DNA from 4 places in the Erwinia sp. PME.40.26/001 genome. Region 2 is predicted to be linked to each of the others. Evidence: predicted binding sites of a transcription regulator. Region 2 holds the regulator's gene; each other region holds the start of a gene.
The links. Region 2 encodes LexA, which represses DNA repair genes until DNA is damaged. Its sites were predicted from a motif close to TNCTGTATGTACATACAGNA; they were not measured.
Positions count from the first base shown of each region.

Region 1: a site for LexA is predicted at 1,951-1,970, ahead of ACZ3HG_RS01220 (DinI-like family protein). Genes of this name have one in related genera too.
Region 3: a site for LexA is predicted at 2,367-2,386, ahead of dinG (ATP-dependent DNA helicase DinG). Genes of this name have one in related genera too.
Region 4: a site for LexA is predicted at 1,572-1,591, ahead of ACZ3HG_RS15905 (DNA translocase FtsK 4TM domain-containing protein). Genes of this name have one in related genera too.

Region 1 covers NZ_JBVHNP010000001.1:192,588-198,302, forward strand. The annotation lists gene ACZ3HG_RS01205 (XRE family transcriptional regulator) at 1-507, opposite strand, end outside; gene ACZ3HG_RS01210 (hypothetical protein) at 958-1,158, shown strand; gene ACZ3HG_RS01215 (hypothetical protein) at 1,183-1,419, opposite strand; gene ACZ3HG_RS01220 (DinI-like family protein) at 1,685-1,930, opposite strand; gene ACZ3HG_RS01225 (YgdI/YgdR family lipoprotein) at 2,085-2,309, shown strand; gene ACZ3HG_RS01230 (class I SAM-dependent methyltransferase) at 2,411-3,148, shown strand; gene ACZ3HG_RS01235 (MBL fold metallo-hydrolase) at 3,149-3,823, opposite strand; gene ldcA (muramoyltetrapeptide carboxypeptidase) at 3,844-4,767, opposite strand; gene emtA (membrane-bound lytic murein transglycosylase EmtA) at 4,964-5,599, shown strand; gene ACZ3HG_RS01250 (flagellar regulator YcgR PilZN domain-containing protein) at 5,603-5,715, opposite strand, start outside.
Region 2 covers NZ_JBVHNP010000015.1:27,262-32,976, reverse strand. The annotation lists gene ACZ3HG_RS22330 (CsbD family protein) at 52-261, opposite strand; gene dinF (MATE family efflux transporter DinF) at 477-1,799, opposite strand; gene lexA (transcriptional repressor LexA) at 1,886-2,494, opposite strand; gene ACZ3HG_RS22315 (diacylglycerol kinase) at 2,601-2,969, opposite strand; gene plsB (glycerol-3-phosphate 1-O-acyltransferase PlsB) at 3,097-5,520, shown strand; gene ubiA (4-hydroxybenzoate octaprenyltransferase) at 5,568-5,715, opposite strand, start outside.
Region 3 covers NZ_JBVHNP010000005.1:87,585-93,299, forward strand. The annotation lists gene ACZ3HG_RS15455 (nuclear transport factor 2 family protein) at 1-244, opposite strand, end outside; gene ACZ3HG_RS15460 (MerR family transcriptional regulator) at 255-986, opposite strand; gene ACZ3HG_RS15465 (helix-turn-helix domain-containing protein) at 1,137-1,700, shown strand; gene ACZ3HG_RS15470 (GNAT family N-acetyltransferase) at 1,703-2,227, shown strand; gene dinG (ATP-dependent DNA helicase DinG) at 2,410-4,572, shown strand; gene ybiB (DNA-binding protein YbiB) at 4,600-5,571, shown strand; gene ACZ3HG_RS15485 (M20 aminoacylase family protein) at 5,644-5,715, opposite strand, start outside.
Region 4 covers NZ_JBVHNP010000005.1:181,977-187,691, reverse strand. The annotation lists gene ACZ3HG_RS15905 (DNA translocase FtsK 4TM domain-containing protein) at 1-1,510, opposite strand, end outside; gene lrp (leucine-responsive transcriptional regulator Lrp) at 1,630-2,124, opposite strand; gene ACZ3HG_RS15895 (hypothetical protein) at 2,475-2,654, opposite strand; gene trxB (thioredoxin-disulfide reductase) at 2,653-3,618, shown strand; gene cydD (heme ABC transporter permease/ATP-binding protein CydD) at 3,766-5,535, shown strand; gene cydC (heme ABC transporter ATP-binding protein/permease CydC) at 5,532-5,715, shown strand, end outside.

The sequences.
Region 1 (5,715 bases), on a different contig from region 2:
GTTAAACAGATAGATCCCATCCCCCTCGAAAAAATCAATGCTGGTATCGACAAAAATAAGGTCGCCGGGATCGAGGGTGCCAGCCATGCTGTCACCGCGCACGTTGATCAGCCTGACGACAGAGGCGGGCTTATTGTTAAATATCATCATCGCTTCTGAGCGGACGTATTCCACGGCATGCACCACCTGCACCACGTCCCGGGCCGGAGGATAGCGGCCAGTGCGGGTGGGTAGATCGACGGCATCAACCCGATACACCTCCTGCATGGCGGAAGGGGGAACCCCAGGCGGCGCAGGCGTGTTATCGCTTATCTCCGTGGAAAAGAGGCCTGAAATACTCACTGACAGCGCCGCCGCGATTTTTTCCAGCATGACATCGCTGTAGCCCTGGCGGCCACGCTCCAGGCGCGACAGATTCCCCACATCGCTACCGACACGCTGTGCCAGTTCCCTGAGCGTCATTTTCTGCGTTTTACGTAACTGACGGATTCGAACGCCTGGTTTCATCACATATCTCCCTGTTATGTGTTTTTGAATTGCGCATGGCGCATTCAAAGCGCGGTTACGGGGATTAATGGCGCAACACTGCAATTAAGTGTGCGTCGTAAAGCCCAATAACGGCAGAAACAGTGTGCAACTGAACGTGACCGATCGCAACCATACGGCCATCATCCCGGGTTAAACGACGGCGATAGGGCCTGGCCTTCAGCGCCGCCTGCTCAATCGAGTCAGCGCCTTTCCGAAAAAATACCCGATTTACCGGATGTGAGAGAGCTTTTCTGGAAATTACTGGCTGTATTTTATACGGGGAAAAATACGGATGGGGGAACGGTTATGCTTTTTTAACCGATAAACGCTTGAAAAGCAGACAAAGAGCAATTTAAATCCAGTGGTGGGGTTGTGATGTCGTCATCAGGCTACGTAAAATAGGACCAAAAGTTAAATCAGGAGAAGATCGTGTCTGAATCGGTATCTGGCGAACATCAATTTGAACGGCTTGAAGAAGCAAAAAATATCGCTCTCGGCTGGCGTATCGTGGGGCAGATGCCCCCCCAGACGCTGGAAGAAGCCATTCAGATGCTGCGCGACAGTTCAGCCTTTGCAGCAAAAGTACACGATTTACTGACCGAAGAGCTGGCGGCCAGCGCCCGTCGTTAGGGGCCCGTTGCCCGCCCGCCTTCATCACGGCATCGTTTCAGTGCGATGCCGGTAGCGTGACCACTCCTCCCAGCAGCGCGCCGGGTCTGTTTCACTGAAGTTTTGTGACGGGTCCAGCGCGCAGGCAATGCGGTCAGGGATGGTCACGCAGAGAACAGAATCGCGCAGCGCTTCCACTTCCTCGCGCGTCAGCCTCGTCCCTTTCTGCCGTTCGGCATGACTGAGTAAACCCATCAGTGACGGAATATAAATTGTGGCCATTGCTGTCCCGATTATTGCCTGCTTATGGTGTGGTTAATTTTTCGGCAGCGGGCGGGAAAACTTTAGGGACAGAGACAAAACGGTGGGCTATATAACGTTCAGGGGTATTCGGGGCAAAAAAAAGCCCGCTAAGAGCTTGAGTGCGGGCCAACACCAGGGAAATCGATTAATTTAAATAATAGGACGATGCGGAACAAATGCAAATAAAAACCCGTATCATTCCGCATTAACATCAATTTTTTTGGCTGACCGCACGGTATTAGCATCAAAATTCTTCGGATACCATCCACTCGTCGGCTTCATCAAACATCTCTTCGATGATGCGCAGCAGCGTGGATTTATCACTTTTGCTGGCGTCACTTTTCACGCCGTTGGCCTGCATAGGCTTCACCTTAACCAGGGCGTCAGGAAACACTTTCTGTACGCGTTTTTCCAGCTCGTTAAGGATCAGCTGTTCGGCATTCGCCAGACCGGCTACGTTGCGCTTGTCATAAATCAGTTCAACAAACATTTTTGCTCCTTGTGCATTTTTGCTGGATAAAAATACAGGTATCTTTCGCCGGGTACAAACACTATTTCCCCTGCGAGGAGAAGAAAGGCAGTAAACAGCAAAACGGAGTGGGGTACAGGGCTAAAATAGTCAACCTGTTAACAAGGAGAACGACATGAGCAACAGAATGACGGGCTGTATGTTACTGATGCTGGTGGGATTGCTGGCAGGTTGCAGTAGCGACCATATTTTGCACATGCGCGATGGCAGTACCGTGGTGGTTGAAGGTAAGCCTCACCTCGATCGCGCCACTCAGATGCTGGTATATACCGACGCCACCGGGCGCACGCAGGCGGTGAATCTGCAGGAGGTCAAAAGTATGTCCCGGGTCAAAAACTGAGGACAATGCTCACCGTTCAGGGGAGAAACGCTTTTTTTTGTGGTCACCCGACGCTAAAATTCTCCCCTGTTCCGGGAGGAATGACGCTAAGGAAACGGTGAATGACACAAAATATTTATGACGACCCGGCCTTTTTTGCCGGTTATGCCACGCTGAATCGCTCCACTCAGGGCCTGGAAGGCGCGCCTGAGTGGCCTGCGGTGCAGGCGCTCCTGCCTCCGTTAAAAAAGAGTCAGGTGGTCGATTTGGGCTGTGGTTACGGCTGGTTCAGCCGTTATGCCTGCCAGCAGGGCGCTGAAGCGGTGCTGGCGCTGGATGTCTCGGAAAAAATGCTGGCAAAAGCGGTCTCGCTGGGGGATGACCCGGCGATTGACTGGCAGCGTGCGGATCTGGAAACGTTAACCCTGCCGCCGCAGCGCTACGATCTGGCGTGGAGTGCCCTCGCACTGCATTATGTGGAAGCGCTGCCAACGCTATTGCAGACGGTGTTTGCCTCCCTGAAACCTGGCGGGCAGTTCATTTTTACTGCCGAACATCCGATCTACACGGCACCCCGCAACCCGGGCTGGCTGAGTGCCGGAGAACAGCAGAAATGCTGGCCGCTCAGTGACTATCAGCGCGAAGGAAAGCGGGTGACCAACTGGTTTGCCGACGGGGTTATCAAGCAGCACCGCACGCTGGGCACCTGGATTAATCACCTTGTCGCCGCCGGGTTTACCATCGACTCGCTCAACGAGTGGGGCCCGACGCCGCAGCAGGTAGAACAACAGCCCGCGCTGGCGGAAGAACAGGAGCGACCGATGCTGTTTATTATGGCGGTCACCCGGCCCAACGCCTGATCAGTGGAGGCTGGTATGCAGCGCGGAATGGCGCAGATCCAGTACGTTATTCTCTGCCTCATCCAGCAGCGCCAGCCACTGACGCACATCCACCTCCTGCCACGCCTGGTGGCCGAGGGTGGTTCCCATCAGCACCACATCCGGGCGTAACGCCCGGTAAAACTCCAGCGTCTGTCGCAGATCGTTTTCATTACTTTCCTCTACCAGTACTGTCACCCAACGGCCGCGAGATAACGTGACAGTGTCACCAACGAACAGGTAGGTTTTGCCATAGGGTGACGCATAAAGATAACTGGTGCTGCCCGGCGTGTGGCCGGGTGTGGGGACCACATGAAAACTGCCGCAGTGAACTTCAGCCGTATGAAAGGTGGCATCGGCTTCCGCGAAATGGCTGACCTGACCTAAAGCCCGCGCATGGCAGTACAGCGCGGAATTAAACCGCTGCTGTAATGCCCGCGTCGCAGGACAGGCCTCATGACAGTGAGTCAGATAATGGCGGATGAGACCACCGCGATCGGCAATGGCCTGCTGATCTTCCGCGCTGGCTACCCGTGAAATCAGTAAATTTCCACGCAAATGCTGCAATAAAAAACCGTGCATGAGCTGCTCCGGTTCATCCTTACTGGCGGGAAACTCCGGGGTGGATACCCAGAGATCTTCATACAACTGTTTCATTATTATTGTGCTCCCCACGATCAGCGCAGCACGGGATGTCCTGATATCTGCAGTGACGCTGCGGATCCCTCCACTGTCAGTTGGCCCCGGGCACCAAGGGGCAGGGTGACGGTGTCCGCACTATGGCCAAACTGCAGATCGGTGACCACCGGCAGGCCGGTTAAATCGCGTATCAGGTTCCAGACGCTGGTGAAATCGTAGCCGTTGTCATAATCCGTCGAAGTGGTTCCGCTAAAACTGCCGGTAACAATGGCACTCTGGCGGGAAAGTAGGCCGCACTGATGCAGCTGAAGCAGCATCCGTTCAATGCGGAAAGGGTGCTCATTCACATCCTCGATCACCAGAATGCCACCGTGGATATCGGGCATCCAGGGTGTACCAATCAGCGACGTTATCATCGCCAGGTTACCACCCCATACGGTGCCGGCCACCTGTACCTGCTGTGATACTGTTGTCCAGTTTACCGTTAATGTAGGGGAAGTTAGCGCGTGCCAGAAGTGCCGGACGGTAAATTCAGATAAAACCTCAGCGCCGAAGTTACCTGCCAGCATCGGGGCGCTGAAGCTGAGGACGCCACTTTGCGCCAGCAGCGCCAGCTGAATGGCGGTGAAATCGCTGTGGCCACACAGGGCAATGGGGGCATCCAGCAGGCGATCGCGCAGTGCAGAATAGTCAATGAGGGGCAACAGGCGGGAGGCACCATATCCCCCGCGCACGGCCAAAACGATATCCGGGAGCGTCTCCAGCGTAGCCAGTCCGTTGATATCGGCCAGACGCTGGCTGTCACTGCCGGCAAAACGCTGTTCACGGCGGGCAATAACGCCGCTGTTCGTCACCCGGTGGCCGTCAGCCTCCAGGCGGGCGACGCCGCGTGCTGCGGCCGCAGGATTGTGGCAGTAACCCGAGGGGGCAACCAGATGAATCGTACGTGGAATAGTTGACATAACGCTCACTTTGGTGGTTTTTTATGCGCACGCAGGGAATTATTTCGAATTCAGTGCGGTCCTATAATGTCGATGATGACGAATAGCCGTTATGAAGTCATCCGCATACCGCACAATTTAAGAGTGACGGCAATTTCCTGAAGGCAGACATGCCGTATGATAGTCATGAAGCTAAGGCTCAGAGGATAATAAAAGCGTGAGAAAAAGCGTGAAAACAGCGGCGATCATCGCAGCATTACTGCTGGCAGGCTGTGCCAGCGAACCCCACAGAAAAATTGTTCGTCAGACCGACACGCCCTTAACCCAGGCACCGCCTTCACAGGTGGCCAGCGCCTGGTCCATGATGACCGAGCAGGCCGCCCAGCGGAACGGTGTGGATCAAAAGCTGGTTGAAGCGATTATTGCCGTGGAATCGGGCGGCAATCCAACGGTTGTCAGCAGATCGAATGCCGTTGGATTGATGCAGATAAAGGCCTCAACGGCCGGGCGTGAAGTGTATCGTTCTCAGGGCCTGCGCGGCCAGCCGACGAAGTCAGAACTGCGCGATCCGGTGAAGAATATCGACATTGGTACCGCGTATCTGCGTATTCTGCAGGAGCAGCAGCTGGCGGGCATTCGCGATCCGAAAACCCTGCGCTATGCCACCATCGTTTCCTATGCCAACGGGGCCGGAGCGCTGCTTCGCACCTTCTCGCGCGATCGTGACCGGGCAATTGCGATGATTAATGCCATGACCCCGGAAGCGTTCTATCAGCACGTACAGAATAAGCATCCGGCGGCTCAGGCACCGCGCTACCTGTGGAAGGTCACCACCGCCTACCGCACCATCTGATATTTACTGGAAACGGTTGGCTTTATCGCGCGCCAGCCGTTCCAGCGAAAAGATCACCTGCTGTAACGCCCGCTCCTGTGCCGCGTTCAGCGACAGGAAGCGAAAGCTCAGGCGGG
Region 2 (5,715 bases):
TGGCACAGTCCTTGTGCCGGGTAGGAGCCTAGAGCTTAACGTACCGCTGTGTTACCAGCGATGGTCGTTACGTGTTTCCCAGTCTTTCAATTCTTTTTCGGCCTGATCTTTCTGATAGCCGTAACGCTCCTGAATTTTACCCACTAACTGATCGCGTTTACCTTCAACCACGGTCAGGTCATCGTCAGTCAGCTTACCCCATTGTTCTTTCACTTTACCTTTAAACTGTTTCCAGTTACCGCCGGCTTCGTCTTTATTCATAATGTGATTCCTCTACCTTGGGTTAAAACAGCTTTAACAGCTCGGAGTTGGGCTGATTAGCCAGATAATTATCTGGTTAATTGCCTGACACAGAGATAATTGTAGTAGAGAAATCGCACTCAAGCCGTAAACACCCTGTCTGTCGTACTGAAAAACCCTAAAAAAAGAGCCAAATCAGTAAGCTGGCGAAGCGGTACCTTACGTAAGAAAATGTTTCAGGGCATAAACCACGTGCCGTTACGCCAGTGCCGCCGCCAGACCGCCCACAGCGTGACACCGCGCAGCAGCAGAAACAGCGTGATAGCCAGCCACAGGCCGTGATTCCCCAGCCAGGGAACGCTGCACAGCGTCAGTCCAAAGCCCAGCGCGGCGACTGCCATACTGTTGCGCATCTCCCTGGCGCGGGTTGCGCCAATGAACATCCCATCCAGCAGATAGCAGCCCACGCCCGCCAGCGGCATCACCACCTGCCACCACAAATACTGGTCGGCAAGCTGGCGCAGCGGTTCAAGGGAGGTCAGTAGCGCGACAATGTGCTCACCCGCCAGGGCATAAAGCAGGGAGAACCCCAGCGCAACCACCAGAGACTGCCGACAGGCCGCATGCCACACGCTCAGTAACTGCCGGCTGTTGCGCGCACCATACGCTTCACCGGAACAGGCTTCCACCGCATAGGCGAAACCGTCCAGCGCGTAAGCAGTGAAAGTAAGAAACATCAGCAGTACGGCATTGACCGCCACGACGTCATTGCCGAGGCGTGCGCCAAACAGGGTCAGCGAGGCAAAGCAGACCTGCAAGAGGAGTGAGCGCAGCATGATGTCGCGGTTCAGACGCAGCAGTCGCGCCACATCTCCCCGCCAGGCCCTTAACATCAGGCGCAGCGACAGACCGCGCATCACCATAACCCGCCATACCAGCAGCAGTCCGACGATCAGACTGGTGTATTCCGCTATTGCCGTTGCCGCTGCGGCCCCCTGCACGCCCCACTTCAGCCCGATGACAAACCAGAGGTCGAGCACGATATTCACCAGATTGCCGACGACCAGCAGGATGACCGGTGCCCGGGCATACTGTACGCCAAGCAGCCAGCCCAAAAGCACAAGATTCGCCAGCGTCGCCGGCGCACTGAGCCAGCGTATTTGCATAAACAGTGCGGCCTGCTGCAGGACGTCATCGCTACCACCCGTTACCCCGAGCGCCAGGTGCGTAATCGGCTGCTTCAGCACAACAAACAGCAGCCCGGCACAAAGTGCCAGCAGCAGCGGCTGCATCAGCGCACGCGCCAGGGCCTGTTTATCGTTAGCGCCAAAAGCCTGTGCCGTCAGGCCGGTGGTGCTCATGCGTAAAAACAGCAACAGCATAAACAGGAAGCTGGTAATAGTCGTGCCAATCGCGACACCGCCCAGATACGTGGGACTGTCGAGATGGCCAATCACGGCTGTATCGACCAGGCCTAGCAGAGGCACAGTGATATTAGAGAGGATCATCGGCAGGGCGAGCCGCCAGAGGCTTTTATCTGCGGGGGTGAGCAGTGTCATCGGAGTCCATCAGCGAAAAACCCTCACTGACGATGCTGTGCGCCACTTAAGCAGCACACAGCATTTAGCGGGGAGTGAAGTACCGGTTACAGCCAGTTGCCGTTGCGGATCACACCGACAGCCAAGCCTTCGATCGTCAGCGTCTGCTGGCGCAGGTCAACGATGATCGGTTTGAAGTCCGGGTTTTCGGGCAGCAGTTGCACCGTATTCCCCTGCCTTTTCAGACGCTTTACCGTCACTTCATCGTCAATGCGCGCCACCACGACCTGGCCATTGCGCACATCTTCTGTTTTATGCACGGCTAACAGATCGCCGTCCATAATGCCGATGTCTTTCATCGACATTCCGCTGACACGCAGCAGGAAGTCTGCGCCGGGCTTAAACAGGTCAGGGTCAACCTTATAGTGGCCTTCAATATGCTGTTCTGCCAGCAGAGGTTCACCTGCTGCGACACGGCCAATCAGTGGAAGACCGTCTTCTTCTTCCATCATCAGGCGAATACCGCGCGACGCACCGGATACGATCTCAATCACGCCTTTACGCGCTAACGCTTTCAGGTGTTCTTCAGCCGCATTCGGGGAACGGAAACCGAGCTGCGCAGCAATCTCCGCGCGCGTTGGTGGCATGCCGGTTTGATTAATGTGGTCGCGAATCAGGTCATAGACCTGCTGCTGCCTTGCCGTTAGTGCTTTCATCCCGCCCCCTGGTTGTTTATACAGTCGACTGTGAGTATATACAGGTATTTAGACATTGAAAACCTAAAGTTGGGCGAAATGCCGTTTGTGGCGATTTTTGGAAAACTCATCGCAAATGCGGCACTAACAGCATGATCCAGACAAACATGGCCAGCAAGATAGCCAACAGTACCGCCGCAGACCCCATGTCTTTCGCCCGCCCGGCCAGCGGATGAATTTCACTGCCGATACGGTCAACGACGGCTTCGATGGCGCTGTTGAGGATTTCCACAATAATCACCATCACCACCGACCCTATCAGCAACACCCGGGTGACCGCATCGACGTCCAGCCAGACGGCGATGGCAATAGCGATAATGGCCGCCACGGCTTCCTGGCGAAAGGCCGCTTCATGCTGCCAGGCCGCGCGGATGCCTTTCCACGAGTAGCCAGCCGCTTTTATGATTCGTGTCAGTCCGGTGACATTATTTGCCATAATCAGGGAACCCTTTGAGAAGTTTAACGTCAATGAGTGGAACTACAGGTTTTTCAACACCACAGATTCTGTTGGCGCTTTCTGGTATGCTTGCGGCGCTTTGCTAACAAGAGGCTTCATGTTGTCTATGTCAGGTTGGCGTAATTTATATTATAACTTATTGAATCTGCCAGTTAAATTACTGGTAAAAAGTAAGGCAATCCCGGCTGAACCGGTTGCCGAACTGGGGCTTGATACGTCGCGTCCTATTATGTATGTGCTGCCTTATGATTCAAAGGCGGATCTCCTTGCCCTGCGTGAGCAGTGTCGCAAACAGGACCTTCCCGATCCCCTGGAACCGCTGGAGATTGACGGCACGGTCCTGCCCCGTCATGTGTTTATCCATGATGGCCCACGCGTATTCCCGTATTTTGTGCCGAATCTGCAGTCGGTCAAGCTGTTCCACGAATATCTCGACCTGCACCGTAACCATCCCGAACTGGATGTGCAGATGGTGCCGGTATCGGTGATGTTTGGCCGTGCACCTGGCCGCGAAGTTCAGGGTGACGATCAGCCGCATCTGCGGATGCTGAACGGCATTCAGAAATTCTTTGCCGTGCTCTGGCTGGGCCGCGACAGCTTCGTGCGCTTCTCGCCGATGGTGTCACTGCGCCATATGGCGACCGAACACGGCACCGATAAAATCATTGCCCAGAAGCTGGCACGCGTCGCCAGAATGCACTTCGCCCGCCAGCGTCTGGCCGCCGTCGGTCCGCGCCTGCCGGTACGTCAGGACCTGTTCAACAAGCTGCTGCAGTCCAAGGCTATCGCCAAAGCGGTAGAGGATGAGGCACGCAGCAAAAAGATCTCCCATGAAAAAGCCCAGCAGAATGCCGTTGAGCTGATGGAAGAGATCGCCGCTGACTTCTCTTACGAAGCGATTCGCCTGACCGACCGCATCATGGGCTGGACCTGGAGCAAATTATACCAGGGAATCAATGTTAACGGCGGTGAACGTGTGCGGCAGCTGGCGCAGGACGGGCATGAAATTGTCTATGTTCCCTGTCACCGCAGCCACATGGATTACCTGCTTCTCTCCTACGTGCTATATCACCAGGGGCTGGTGCCGCCGCATATCGCCGCCGGTATCAATCTGAACTTCTGGCCTGCCGGTCCGATCTTCCGTCGCCTGGGCGCCTTCTTTATACGGCGTACCTTTAAGGGCAATAAGCTTTATTCCACGGTGTTCCGCGAATACCTGGGTGAACTGTTCACCCGTGGCTATTCCGTTGAGTACTTCGTGGAAGGGGGCCGTTCACGCACGGGCCGCCTGCTGGACCCGAAAACCGGCACGCTGTCGATGACCATCCAGGCGATGCTGCGCGGTGGCAATCGCCCTATTACCCTGGTGCCGATTTATATCGGCTACGAGCACGTGATGGAAGTGGGCACCTACGCGAAAGAGCTGCGCGGCGCGACAAAAGAGAAAGAGGGCTTTATGTCGATGGTGCGCGGGCTGCGTAAGCTGCGCAACCTGGGCCAGGGCTATGTCAACTTTGGTGAACCGCTGCCGCTGATTGCTTACCTGAATAATCAGGTGCCGGAGTGGCGTGACGCTATCGATCCGATTGAGGCGCAGCGCCCGGCATGGTTGACCCCAGCCGTGAACGACATCGCGCAGAAAGTGATGGTGCGGATTAACAATGCCGGGGCGGCCAACGCCATGAACCTGTGCGTGACCGCCCTGCTGGCCTCGCGTCAGCGCTCCATGACCCGTGAACAGCTGACCGAACAGCTCGACTGTTACGTACAGCTGCTGCGCAACGTCCCCTACTCGCCTGACTCAACCGTACCGGATATGACCCCGGAGGCGATGCTGGAACATGCGCTGAGTATGAACAAGTTCGAGCTGGAGCAGGACAGCATCGGTGAGATCGTGGTGCTGCCGCGCGAGCAGGCGGTACTGATGACCTATTACCGCAACAACATTCACCATATGCTGGTGATGCCTTCGCTGATTGCTGCCATCCTGATGCAGCATCGCGAAATCAGCCGCGCCGAACTGCTGCGTCAGGTCACGGTGATTTATCCGATGCTGAAGAGCGAACTGTTCCTGCGCTGGAACAGCGATGAGCTGGCGCAGGTGCTGGACTCACTGGTGGCAGAAATGGCCCGTCAGGGGCTCCTGGTGGCCGAAGAGAGCAGCCTGCGTCTCAGTGCCGGTCGTTTCCGTACCCTGCAGCTGCTGGCAGCGGGCGTTCGTGAAACCCTGCAACGCTATTCAATCACCTTCTCGATTCTCAGCGCAAAACCGGCCATTAACCGGGGAACGCTGGAAAAAGAGAGCCGGACCATGGCACAGCGTCTGTCCGTTCTGCACGGCATTAATGCGCCGGAGTTCTTCGACAAGGCAGTGTTTACGTCGCTGGTGTTAACGCTGCGGGATGAAGGCTATATCAGTGATTCCGGTGATGCCCAGGTTGAACAGACACAGCAGGTGTACCAGCTGCTGGCAGACCTGATCACTCAGGACGTCAGAATGACCATTGAGAGTGCGGTAGAGCTCGACTGATACGACAAGGATAGCAGGCCGATCCCGTAGCGGATCGGCCTTGCCGTTTACCCTCCGATACCCAGTACCACGCCAATAAACAGTACCAATCCTACCCAGTTATTATTCAGAAACGCCTTAAAGCACAGCTCACGACGCCGCCTGGCAATCAGCTTCTGCTGATGGACAAAGAACACCCCTGCTATCAGCACCGAC
Region 3 (5,715 bases), on a different contig from region 2:
TACGCCACAGCAGCAGCGCATCGCTGTCAAACTCGCGGGTCAGTGTGACGACAAAACGGCAATAACGCATATTCTTCAACAGGCTGGCAAAGTACTGCTCTACCACGGCAAGGCTCTGATGTTCACCGACCGGATCGCTCAGACGAACCTCAGGATGGTATATCTCTGCCAGCATCGACAGACGCTCGCTGTCCAGGGTCTGATAAAATGTCACTAACTGCTGAAGTGCGATCTGCTGCGTCATACCGGATCCCCTACTGGCCGTGTGCGGTAATCGAGAACCCCTGCGCTTGCCACTGGGTTAACTGCTCCTGCTGGCGTTTGGTCAGGGCTTTCTCGGTGAAGACAAAAATATGCTGTCCGGGGAACAGTTCAGGACGCGGTGACTCCAGCGGTTCTGCCAGCACATCGATGCGCCAGCCCTGCTGAGAAAGCCGCCAGGCTTCCATCCACAGCCGTGTCCGGTCATTAATCCCCCAGCCGATCAGCAGGGCATCTTTACCCGCTTTTTTACGCGAGCCGGTTAAACAGAAGGCGATGTAATCAATTAACGCACCATCTAATAAACTACACATCGCTCTTGCGGTGTTTTGATCTAACCCCAGTCGCTGACGAATCGGTACGAAAACATGGTCGATAAGCATTTCTGCCGGATTATCCTTCCCTACTGCGGCGATTTTCACCCGCAATTTAGAGGGACGCACCTGACGGACCACGGCCAGCATCTCTTCCTGAATTGACGCCCATCCATCATCAACGTTGATGTTTTCGCCTTCAACCAGCGCTTTCACTTTGCCGACCGGTACGCCGCTTTCAATCCAGCGTTTGATCTCTTCAATGCGCGCCACGTCGTCTTCATCAAAAAGACGATGACCTCCCTCTGTACGCTGTGGCTTAAGCAGGCCATAGCGACGCTGCCATGCGCGCAGCGTTACCGGATTAATGCCGCAGCGCTCTGCGACGTCTCCGATGCTGTACAGTGCCATGAATTACCTCTTACTGACTGTCAGACCTGTTATCAGCCTAACCAATATTATCAGGTTGTACAAAGTATTATTCATTGTACAAGTTGAAATGGCGAAAATCGCCTGCTATATCTCATTTGAGAGATTTATTCCCATAAATGAGAATATGAGATGGAACATACCCCAACGGAACAACGTCTGGCACAACGCCTGGCTGACCTGCGCCTGGAAAAGGGTTGGTCGCTGGAGACCCTGGCCGAGCTTACCGGGATTAGCCGGGCTTCGCTATCCCGTATCGAACGTTCTGAGACCAGTCCCACGGCATCGCTGCTCAACCGCCTGTGCCATACTTACGGGCTGACCATGTCACGGCTGCTGAGTGAGGTCGAGCAGGAGGCGGTACAGCTTTTGCGGCCGCACCAGCAAAGCGTCTGGCGCGATGCGGAAAACGGCTATGAACGCCGGTCGGTTTCGCCTCCCGCCCAGTCGTTCCATGCCGAACTGATTGATGCCCGACTGCAGGGCGGTGCGCGGATTGAGTATGACATTCCCCCGCTGTCCGGGCTGGAACAACATATCTGGATACTGGCGGGGGTGCTGGAATTTCATTTGGAAGGGCAGTTCTGGCGACTGGAGCAGGGCGACTGCCTGCGCTTTCATTTGTTCGGGCGTACCACCTTTCACGCGCCTGAGCCTGCCGGGGCGCATTACGCGCTGGTGGTGGCACGCCCATGAGAATAATCAGTTATCAGTGGCTGGACGCGGCACAGGCCCGACAGGAGATCGCGGTGCTGAGCGATGTGCTGGATGGCTGCGTGGCCGAAGGTGCGAGTATCGGTTTTGTCGATCGCGACCCACAGCAGTTCAACCGTTTCTGGCTTGATGTGGTGATGAGCCTCGCCTGCGGCGATAAACAGCTGCTGGTCGCCCGGCGGGAAGGACGCATTGTCGGTACGGTAATGCTGGGGCTGGCAATGCCGGCCAACGGTGCTCACCGCGCCGAGGTATGCAAACTGCTGGTGCATCCGCAGGCGCGCCGCAGCGGCATTGCCCGCGCGCTGATGCAGCAGGCAGAGGTTCGCGCTGTTGAACTCGGCCGCAGCCTGCTGGTGCTGGATACCCGCAGCGGCGATGTCGCTGAAATGCTGTACGGCTCGCTGGGATGGCAGGTGGCAGGGCAGATCCCCGACTATGCCCGCTCCACCGCCGGGGTGATGGACGCGACAACGGTGATGTTTAAGATCCCGGAGAAGGTGGCGTAAAGGGGCCCGTCACGGTGCCAGCGGTCTGCATTTGCGCTGTTTATTCAACGTCGGGCAGTGCCTGTCCGGGCGCTGCACGATCGGCGTAAACCGCGGGTGTCTGTGCAAGATTAGCGTTTGCAGGCTGACGTCGCCGCCATACTGTGTAAAAATACAGCCTTGTTTAGCTGGAAGTGGTTGTCATGGCGTTAACTGTCGCGTTAAAAACGCAAATTGCCGGGTGGTACAAAGCCCTGCAGCAGCAGGTTCCCGATTTTATTCCGCGCGCACCGCAGCGTCAGATGATTGCGGAAGTGGCCAAAACGCTGTCGGGAGATGACGGCCGCCATTTGGCCATTGAAGCTCCCACTGGCGTGGGGAAAACGCTCTCCTACCTGATCCCGGGCATTGCCGTCAGCCGCGCTGAGGAAAAACCGCTGGTGGTCAGCACGGCCAACGTGGCGCTGCAGGATCAGATTTTCAGCAAGGATCTGCCGCTGCTGAAGAAAATTATTCCCGATCTTAAATTCACAGCCGCTTTTGGCCGTGGACGCTACGTCTGCCCGCGCAATCTCTCTGCCCTGGCAACGGATGAAGAAAATCAGGGCGATCTGCTGCTGTTTCTTGATGACGACATGACCGCCAGCAAGGATGAGCGGGCGATCTGCACCGGACTGGAAAAATCCCTGAAACGCTACGAGTGGGACGGGCTGCGCGATCACTGTGCGGAAAATATCGAAGACTCCCTCTGGCAGCGCCTCAGCACCGACAAAGCCAACTGCCTCGGTAGCAACTGCAACTGGTTCCGTGAATGCCCGTTCTATGTGGCCCGCCGTGAAATTGAAGATGCCGATGTGGTGGTGGCCAACCATGCCCTGGTGATGGCGGCGCTGGAGACCGAATCCGTACTGCCCCCGCCGAAAAATCTGCTGCTGGTGCTGGATGAAGGCCATCACCTGCCGGATGTGGCGCGCGATGCTCTGGAGATGAGCGGTGATATTACGCCGGGCTGGACCCAGTTGCAGCTCGATCTGTTTTGCCGCCTGGTGGAGCAGTGCCTGGCACAGTTCCGCCCCAAGCGCCCACCCTCCCTCAGCCACCCCGATAAACTGAAGGCCCACTGCGAAGAGGTACGCGAACAGTTGCAGATGCTGTCGCAGATCCTGGGGCTGTATCTGCCCCCGAACAGTGAGGAAGGGGAGTATCGCTTTGAAATGGGGCTGCTGCCTGACGAGATCCTGACGATCTGTGCCCGGCTGTTTAAACTCAGCGATGCGCTGCGCGGGCTGGCGGAAGGCATGATGAACGACCTCAGTGAGAAGAGCGGGCAGTTTGACGTGGTACGTCTGCACCGCGCGCTGATTCAGATGAACCGGGCGCTGGGCTGGTTTGAAGCGATCAGCAAGCTGTGGCGGCTGGCGGCGATGGAGCAGGCCTCCGGCGCGCCGGTGTCCAAATGGGTGACGCGGGAAGTGCGCGACGGGACAGCGCATCTGCTGTTTCACTGTGCCGGGATCCGCGTCAGCGAACAGCTGGAAAAATTGCTGTGGCGTAAAATTCCCCATGTGGTGGTGACATCGGCCACGCTGCGTTCTCTCAACAGCTTCCAGCGCCTGCAGGAGATGTCCGGCCTGAGCGAAAAAGTGGGTGACCGGTTTGTTGCACTCGACTCCCCGTTTAATCACGTGACGCAGGGAACGCTGATTATCCCGCAGATGAAATATGAGCCGATGCTGGCGAATGAAATAATGCACCTTGCCGAAATGGCCCACTTCTTCCGCCATCAGATTAAACTGGCCGCGCATAAAGGTATTCTGGTGCTGTTCGCCAGCGGGCGCGCCATGCATCAGTTTCTTGCCTATCTGCCCGAGTTGCGGCTGATGATGCTGGTGCAGGGGGATAAACCCCGGCCTGCACTGGTGGCGCTGCACCGCAAACGCGTTGAGCAGGGGGAGACCAGCGTGCTGGTGGGGTTACAGTCCTTTGCTGAAGGGCTGGATCTGAAGGGCGATCTGCTTTCCCAGGTGCATATTCATAAAATTGCTTTCCCCCCGATAGACAGTCCGGTTATTTTGACGGAGGGCGAGTGGCTGAAGAGCCTGAAGCGCTATCCGTTTGAAGTGCAAAGCCTGCCCAGCGCCTCGTTTAACCTGATCCAACAGGTTGGCAGGCTTATCCGCAGCCATGACTGCTTCGGCGAGATTGTTATTTATGACCGCCGGCTGATCAGCAAAAGCTATGGTGCGCGTCTGCTGGGGGCGCTGCCGGTATTTCCGATTGCGCAGCCGCCGATGCCCGAAGGTGAACTGCCCAAAGCCGTGGCCCCGGCCGTGAAAAAGAAGCCAGCAGCACGCCGGCGTCGCTAACCCCTTTAACTCTGACTGGGCATAAGCATGGAATATAACAAGATTATTAAAGAAGTCGGACGCGGTAAGAATCACGCCCGCCATCTTGATGCTGACACCGCGCATCAACTTTATCGCTGCATGCTGGCCGGAGAGGTTCCCGATCTTGAGCTGGGGGCGATACTGATTGCCCTGCGCATTAAGGGTGAAGGCGAAGATGAAATGCAGGGGTTTTACCGGGCAATGCAGGAGCAGATGCCGCGCCTGACTCCGCCTGCACACCGGCCGATGCCGGTGGTGATCCCCAGCTATAATGGCGCGCGCCGTCAGGGCAATCTGACGCCATTACTGGCGCTGCTGCTGTCGCACCTTGGCTTCCCGGTGGTGGTACACGGCGTCAGCGATGACCCGACGCGGGTGACCAGTGAAGCGGTGTTTGCGGCGCTGGGCATTGCCCCGGTGGCGGGTGCAGACGATGCGCAGGCAAAGCTGGAGGCGGGGGAGTTGGCATTTTTCACCATTGGCACACTGTGTCAGCCGATGGAGCAGCAGCTGTCACTGCGCTGGCGTATGGGCGTGCGCAACAGTGCGCACACCCTGGCGAAACTGGCGACGCCGTTTACGGAAGAGGCGGCGCTGCGCATTGCCAGCGTTTCGCACCCGGAATATATCCCGCGCGTGGCGGCGTTTTTCAGTGCTATCGGCGGGCGCGGTTTGTTACTGAACGGGACGGAAGGGGAGGTGTATGCTAATCCGCAGCGCTGTCCGTCGATCACCCTGATTGCCGGTGATGAGCCGCAGGTGCTGCTGGCACGCCAGGAGGAGACCGTGCTGAATGGTGACCTTCTGCCACAGGCAAAAGATGCCGCCACGACGGCCGCCTGGATCCGTCGCTGTCTGGATCGTGAGGTGCCGGTACCGGCATCGCTGCGCCTGCAAATCGCCTGCTGCTATCTGGCCACCGGGCGGGCCAGCGATCTGGACGGTGCCCTGGCGCAGATTGCGTCGTCAGGTTATTAAGCGGGCCGGGACGAGCGGAAAAAAGCCCGTTCCGTCCCGGGGAGAGGCAAACCCCTGTTTTAGGCGTGCGCCTTAAACGCTTGCCGGTAACTGCTGCGTGACCAGCGCGGTCCACAACGCAATGCCGGGGCCGATCAGCGCATC
Region 4 (5,715 bases), on a different contig from region 2:
CAGCCTGCTGCAGTGCATCTTCATCCTCAGAGGCAAATGACTCACCGTAGCGCTGCTGTTCGCGCGCCAGGAAAGCTTCCCGCAGTTGATTCTGCTCTGCATCATCCTGTTCTTCAGGGGTGGCCATTTGCCCGTTAACCGGGTCTGAGGCCGTTACTTCAGGCTGACGCTGATCCTGCTCTTTGGCTTTTTCTTCAGCTATACGCTGAGAAGGCAATTTGATCCCATACGAAGCCAGCTCACGGCGAGTCGGTAATTTTACCGGATTCGGACGCGGCAGTTCGGGACCAATACCCTGCTTAACCTGCGGGTTAAGATCTTCTCCACTGGTGGCAGTAAAGCCTGGCATAAATGGCGTGTTGCTGGTGGCAGACTGAGCCACGGCACCAATGGCCGCACCCGTAGCGGCGGCAGCAACGCTGGCAGGGTGGGACGCATGCGGCGTAGAGAAATCAAACGGCGACGACGCGGAGCTATCCTGCCAGTTCCCCATCTTCGGCCCCTCATCGTCCTCAACCGGCACAGAAGGTGCCGGGGTATGAACGTCAGTGGGCATTTCAAAACGATACAGCGACGGCTGCGGTGCAGCGGTCTGCGCTTCGGCAGCAGATGCAGGTGTAGGAGCAGCAGGTGCAGGTGCAGGTGCAGGCTGAACCTGAACAGGTGGCGCAGGAACGGCAACCGCGGCGGCAGGTTCCGGCACGACCGCTCTCACCGCTGGCGATGCCAGCAGTGGATCGTCCTGCTCATCATCCTCTTCCGCATAGAGAGGCTGCGTTTTTTTCAGCAGAATATCATCACTGTCGTCCGCATCCTGCGCCACGCTGCGCCTGACGACCGGAGTATCCCGTTGCTGATCCTCGTCCCCCTCTTCATGCCACTCGTCCTCAGCACGTGATCGGTTGCTGGCAAAAGTGAGAACCCCCATGACCACGCCGCCAATTTTTTCAGCAATCGTCAGCCATGACCAGCCAGTGTAGAGCGTCAGGCCGGCAGCCCAGATACACAGCAGTGTCAGCGTGCCGCCCGGCCCGCTAAAATACGGTGCCATCGCATTGCTTAACAGGCTGCCGATCACTCCGCCGGATGCGAAATACCAGATATCGTCAGCGTTGATTGCGGCCAGTCCACACGAGGTCACGACCAACGCCAGCACGCCAATCATGCGCAGTGCGACGGCAAAATAGTCGATGTAATCCTGAACGTGACGCTGACTGAAAGTGATCCAGCACAGGCCAAGAATCACCGGCGGAAGGGCGTAAGCCATCACGCCAAAAATGAAGAATAGCGTATCGGCAAGCCAGGCCCCTACCCCTCCCCCTAAATTGTGGATGGGCTCATGCCAGGCCGTTTGTGACCAGCTGGGGTCGGAAGGGTTGAAGCTGACCAATGCCACCATCAAATAAATGGCAAAAAGAGCAACCACAATAAGTAGTGCTTCAAGCAGACGACGGCCGCTGCTCAACGGTTGTAACGAAACGTCTTTATCTTCTGTGTATTCCTGGCTCAAGAGTACTCTCCAGGTGCCTGTAAACTATGAAGGTAATCGCGCCGGGTCTCCCCGGCGCTGAACCTGTATGAATTCACAGGAGTGTACCGAAACCCAACAGGTTTTGCACCTGTCCTGTGTTACCGGGTTTTAATCACTAACCGGTTACTTTGTTTCACTTCTTCCATCACCACGTAGGTACGGGTATCGTTCACGCCCGGCAGGCGTAGCAAGGTTTCACCCAGCAATTTACGATAAGCGGACATATCGGGCACGCGGGTTTTCAACAGATAGTCGAAATCACCGGAAACAAGATGACACTCTTGAGTTTCCTCAAGTTTTTGCACAGCGGCGTTAAATTGCTCAAACACATCCGGCGCACCACGATTCAGAGTAATCTCAACGAAAACCAGTAACGAGGCATCCAGATAATGAGGATTGAGCTGCGCGGTGTAACCCAGAATAAAGCCCTGTCGCTCCAGACGACGAACTCGCTCCAGGCAAGGTGTCGGAGATAATCCGACGCGCTTCGAGAGTTCGACGTTCGAAATACGGCCATCCTTTTGTAATTCATTCAGGATATTACGGTCAATTCTGTCGAGATCTTTACCCGGTCGTTTTTTATTGTCTACCATTATTATTGTCTCTCTAAAAATCCTTCCCTCTACCTGCCATACCCTGAACGACATCAATGTAACAGGGTTGATCTCAGCGAAGACATAGAGCCTGTGGCAGTTAAAAACCGCCTTATCTGCATGAAGCATGTTGTCTGTCCACACCATGCGTCATTCCAGATAACAGGCTGAGTCTATCCGGCCATAAGCGCAAAACGCGGGATGAACTCCTGCCCTTCGCAACCTGATACACTCTGCTTCTTATAATGTTTTCGCAAATGCGTAGCCGATTGTCAAAGCAAAACAAACAAAATCAGTACAACATGCCAAACCAGAGCCTGTCTCTCTGTTTTTCAATGACAATTTTACCGTTAAAAAGGCCAATACATAGCAAGAAGTGCTTTTTTAAGTACGCCAGCCCCCCATGCAGCCAGACGATTGGTAAAACCTTTTTCATTAATTGTTAACAAAATCGCAGAATGCTTTTTTTGCCCCGCCAAATTCCCTACAATCCGGGTATAGGTTTGCCAGTTAATTAATGAGGGTTTCATGGGTACGGCTAAACACAGTAAATTACTGATTCTGGGCTCGGGTCCGGCAGGCTATACCGCTGCCGTCTACGCAGCCCGCGCTAACCTGAACCCGGTGTTGATCACCGGCCTGGAGAAAGGGGGTCAGCTGACCACCACCACCGACGTCGAAAACTGGCCTGGCGATGCCAATGAGCTGACCGGCCCGCTGCTGATGGAACGCATGCACGAACATGCGGTGAAATTTAATACTGAGATCATCTTTGATCATATCCACAGCGTTGATTTACAAAATCGTCCATTCCGTCTGACCGGCGACGAAGGTGAATACACGGCTGATGCACTGATCATTGCGACCGGGGCATCGGCCCGCTATCTGGGCCTGCCTTCTGAAGAGGCATTTAAAGGTCGCGGCGTGTCAGCCTGTGCAACCTGTGATGGTTTCTTCTATCGCAATCAGAAAGTTGCGGTAATTGGTGGCGGTAATACCGCGGTGGAAGAAGCGCTTTATCTGGCGAATATCGCCGCTGAAGTGCATCTTATTCACCGCCGTGACAGCTTCCGTGCGGAAAAAATTCTGATTGACCGCCTGAACGAAAAGGTCAGAAACGGCAACATTGTTCTGCACACTGACCATACCCTGGATGAAGTGCTGGGCGATCAGATGGGGGTCAGTTCCCTGCGTCTGCGCTCGACGAAAGACGATGCAACGAAAACCCTGGAGGTGGCGGGTCTGTTTGTCGCCATCGGCCACAGTCCGAATACCGCTATCTTTAACGGTCAGCTGGCACTGGAAAATGGCTATATCAAAGTCCAGTCCGGTATTCAGGGCAATGCAACGCAAACCAGTATCCCTGGCGTATTCGCGGCGGGTGACGTTATGGATCATATTTACCGCCAGGCAATCACTTCTGCCGGGACGGGCTGTATGGCCGCGCTGGACGCTGAACGTTATCTGGATGGTTTAGTTAAAAACAATCAGTAAGTTGTTAAAATTCTGAGCTAATCTTGCCTTAGGCGACGAGCAATTGTCGCCTTTTTACCCTTCTCATTGTACCATTGCCACGCTTAACACCTATCTTCCTGAGGGCTTTGCCTCACTACTGTTTACGTCAGGGCAATACGGCAACAGATGAATAAAACACGACAACAACACCTCACCCGCTGGCTGAAAAGTCAGAGTGTGCATGGCCATCGCTGGCTGCGCCTCTCCTTCATGTTGGGTACATTAAGCGCCCTGCTCATCCTGGCCCAGGCCTGGTTCCTTGCCTCGTTACTGCAGGCGTTGCTGGTGGACCACCAGCCCAGGGAAACGCTGCTGACCTCTTTTGCCCTGCTGCTGGCCTGTTTCGCTGGCCGTGCTTTGCTGGCATGGCTACGCGAAAAAGTCGGCTTTAAAACCGGACAGGTGATTCGCCAGACGTTAAGGAGCCAGGTACTGGATCGCTTATCTGATCTGGGCCCGGCATGGATACAGGGTAAACCGGCCGGAAGCTGGGCCACGCTGCTGCTGGAGCAGATTGAAGAGATGCAGGATTACTACGCCCGCTATCTGCCACAGATGATGCTGGCTGGTGTGATCCCATTACTGGTGCTCATTATGCTGTTCCCGGTAAACTGGGCGGCCTCCCTTATCCTGCTGGCTACTGCGCCCCTTATTCCCCTGTTTATGGCGATGGTCGGCATGGGTGCGGCAGATGCAAACCGCCGAAATTTCCAGGCACTGGCACGTCTCAGCGGCCAGTTTCTCGACCGCCTGCGCGGGCTGGAGACCCTGCGTCTGTTCCACCGTGCCCGGGCTGAAACGGAAACCATCGCAGAAGCTTCCGATCAGTTTCGTCAGCGCACGATGGAAGTGCTGCGCATGGCGTTTCTTTCTTCCGCCGTGCTGGAATTCTTCGCCTCGATCTCTATAGCTCTGATCGCAGTCTACTTTGGTTTCTCTTATCTCGGCGTCTTCGACTTTGGCCATTACAGTGCTCCGGTCACGCTATTTGCCGGATTCCTCGTCCTGATCCTCGCCCCTGAATTTTATCAGCCGCTGCGTGACCTCGGGACTTACTATCATGCCAAAGCGCAGGCCATTGGTGCCGCAGATGCTCTGCAAACGTTCCTTGAAGAGAGTGAAGCGGCCTCCGTGGAACGGGGCACACTGACTCCTGACCTGAGCCACGGCTTCAGTCTGGTGGCACAGGACCTGGTAATAATGACGGCCGATGGCACCCCGCTGGCCGGGCCACTGAATTTCACACTGCACCCCGGACAGCGTATCGCGCTGGTTGGACAAAGCGGTGCAGGCAAAACCTCACTGATGAATGTCTTGCTGGGCTATCTGCCCTATCGCGGATCTCTGAAGGTGAATGACGTTGAGGTGCGCGATATCGATCTGCCGCACTGGCAGCAGCAGATTGCCTGGGTAGGGCAAAACCCCCACCTCCCTGCCAGCACCTTACGGCAGAATATTTTGCTGAGTGGTCACCACGATGACGCCCGCCTGCAAGAGGTGCTGGCCCTGGCCGGGGTCAGTGAATTCCTGCCCGCCCTGCCCGCGGGCCTGGATCATGAAACCGGTGATCGCTCCGCACGCCTTTCCGTCGGCCAGGCGCAGCGTGTGGCCGTTGCACGCGCCCTGATGAAACCCTGCCAGCTGCTGCTGCTCGATGAACCGGATGCCAGCCTGGATGCGCAAAGTGAACAGCATGTGAACCACGCGCTGCTTCAGGCATCGCACACTCAGAGCACACTGCTGATCACCCACCAGCTGGACCGTCTGGATCAGTGGGATGAAATCTGGCTGATGCGTGATGGCGAAATTGTCCAGACCGGAAGCCACGAGATCCTGGCCCATGAGCCGGGCCCCTTTGCCGACCTGTTGGCCCAGCGAGGAGGATCGCTCGAATGAAAACCCTGCTGCCGTTTTTAAAACTGTATCGCCGTCATATTATCCGGCTGCTGGCCGGTATCGTGCTGGCGGTACTGACGCTACTGGCCAGCATTGGCCTGCTCACGCTCTCCGGCTGGTTCCTTGCCGCTACCTCCCTCGCTGGTGTGGCAGGCATTTACAGCTTCAATTATATGCTTC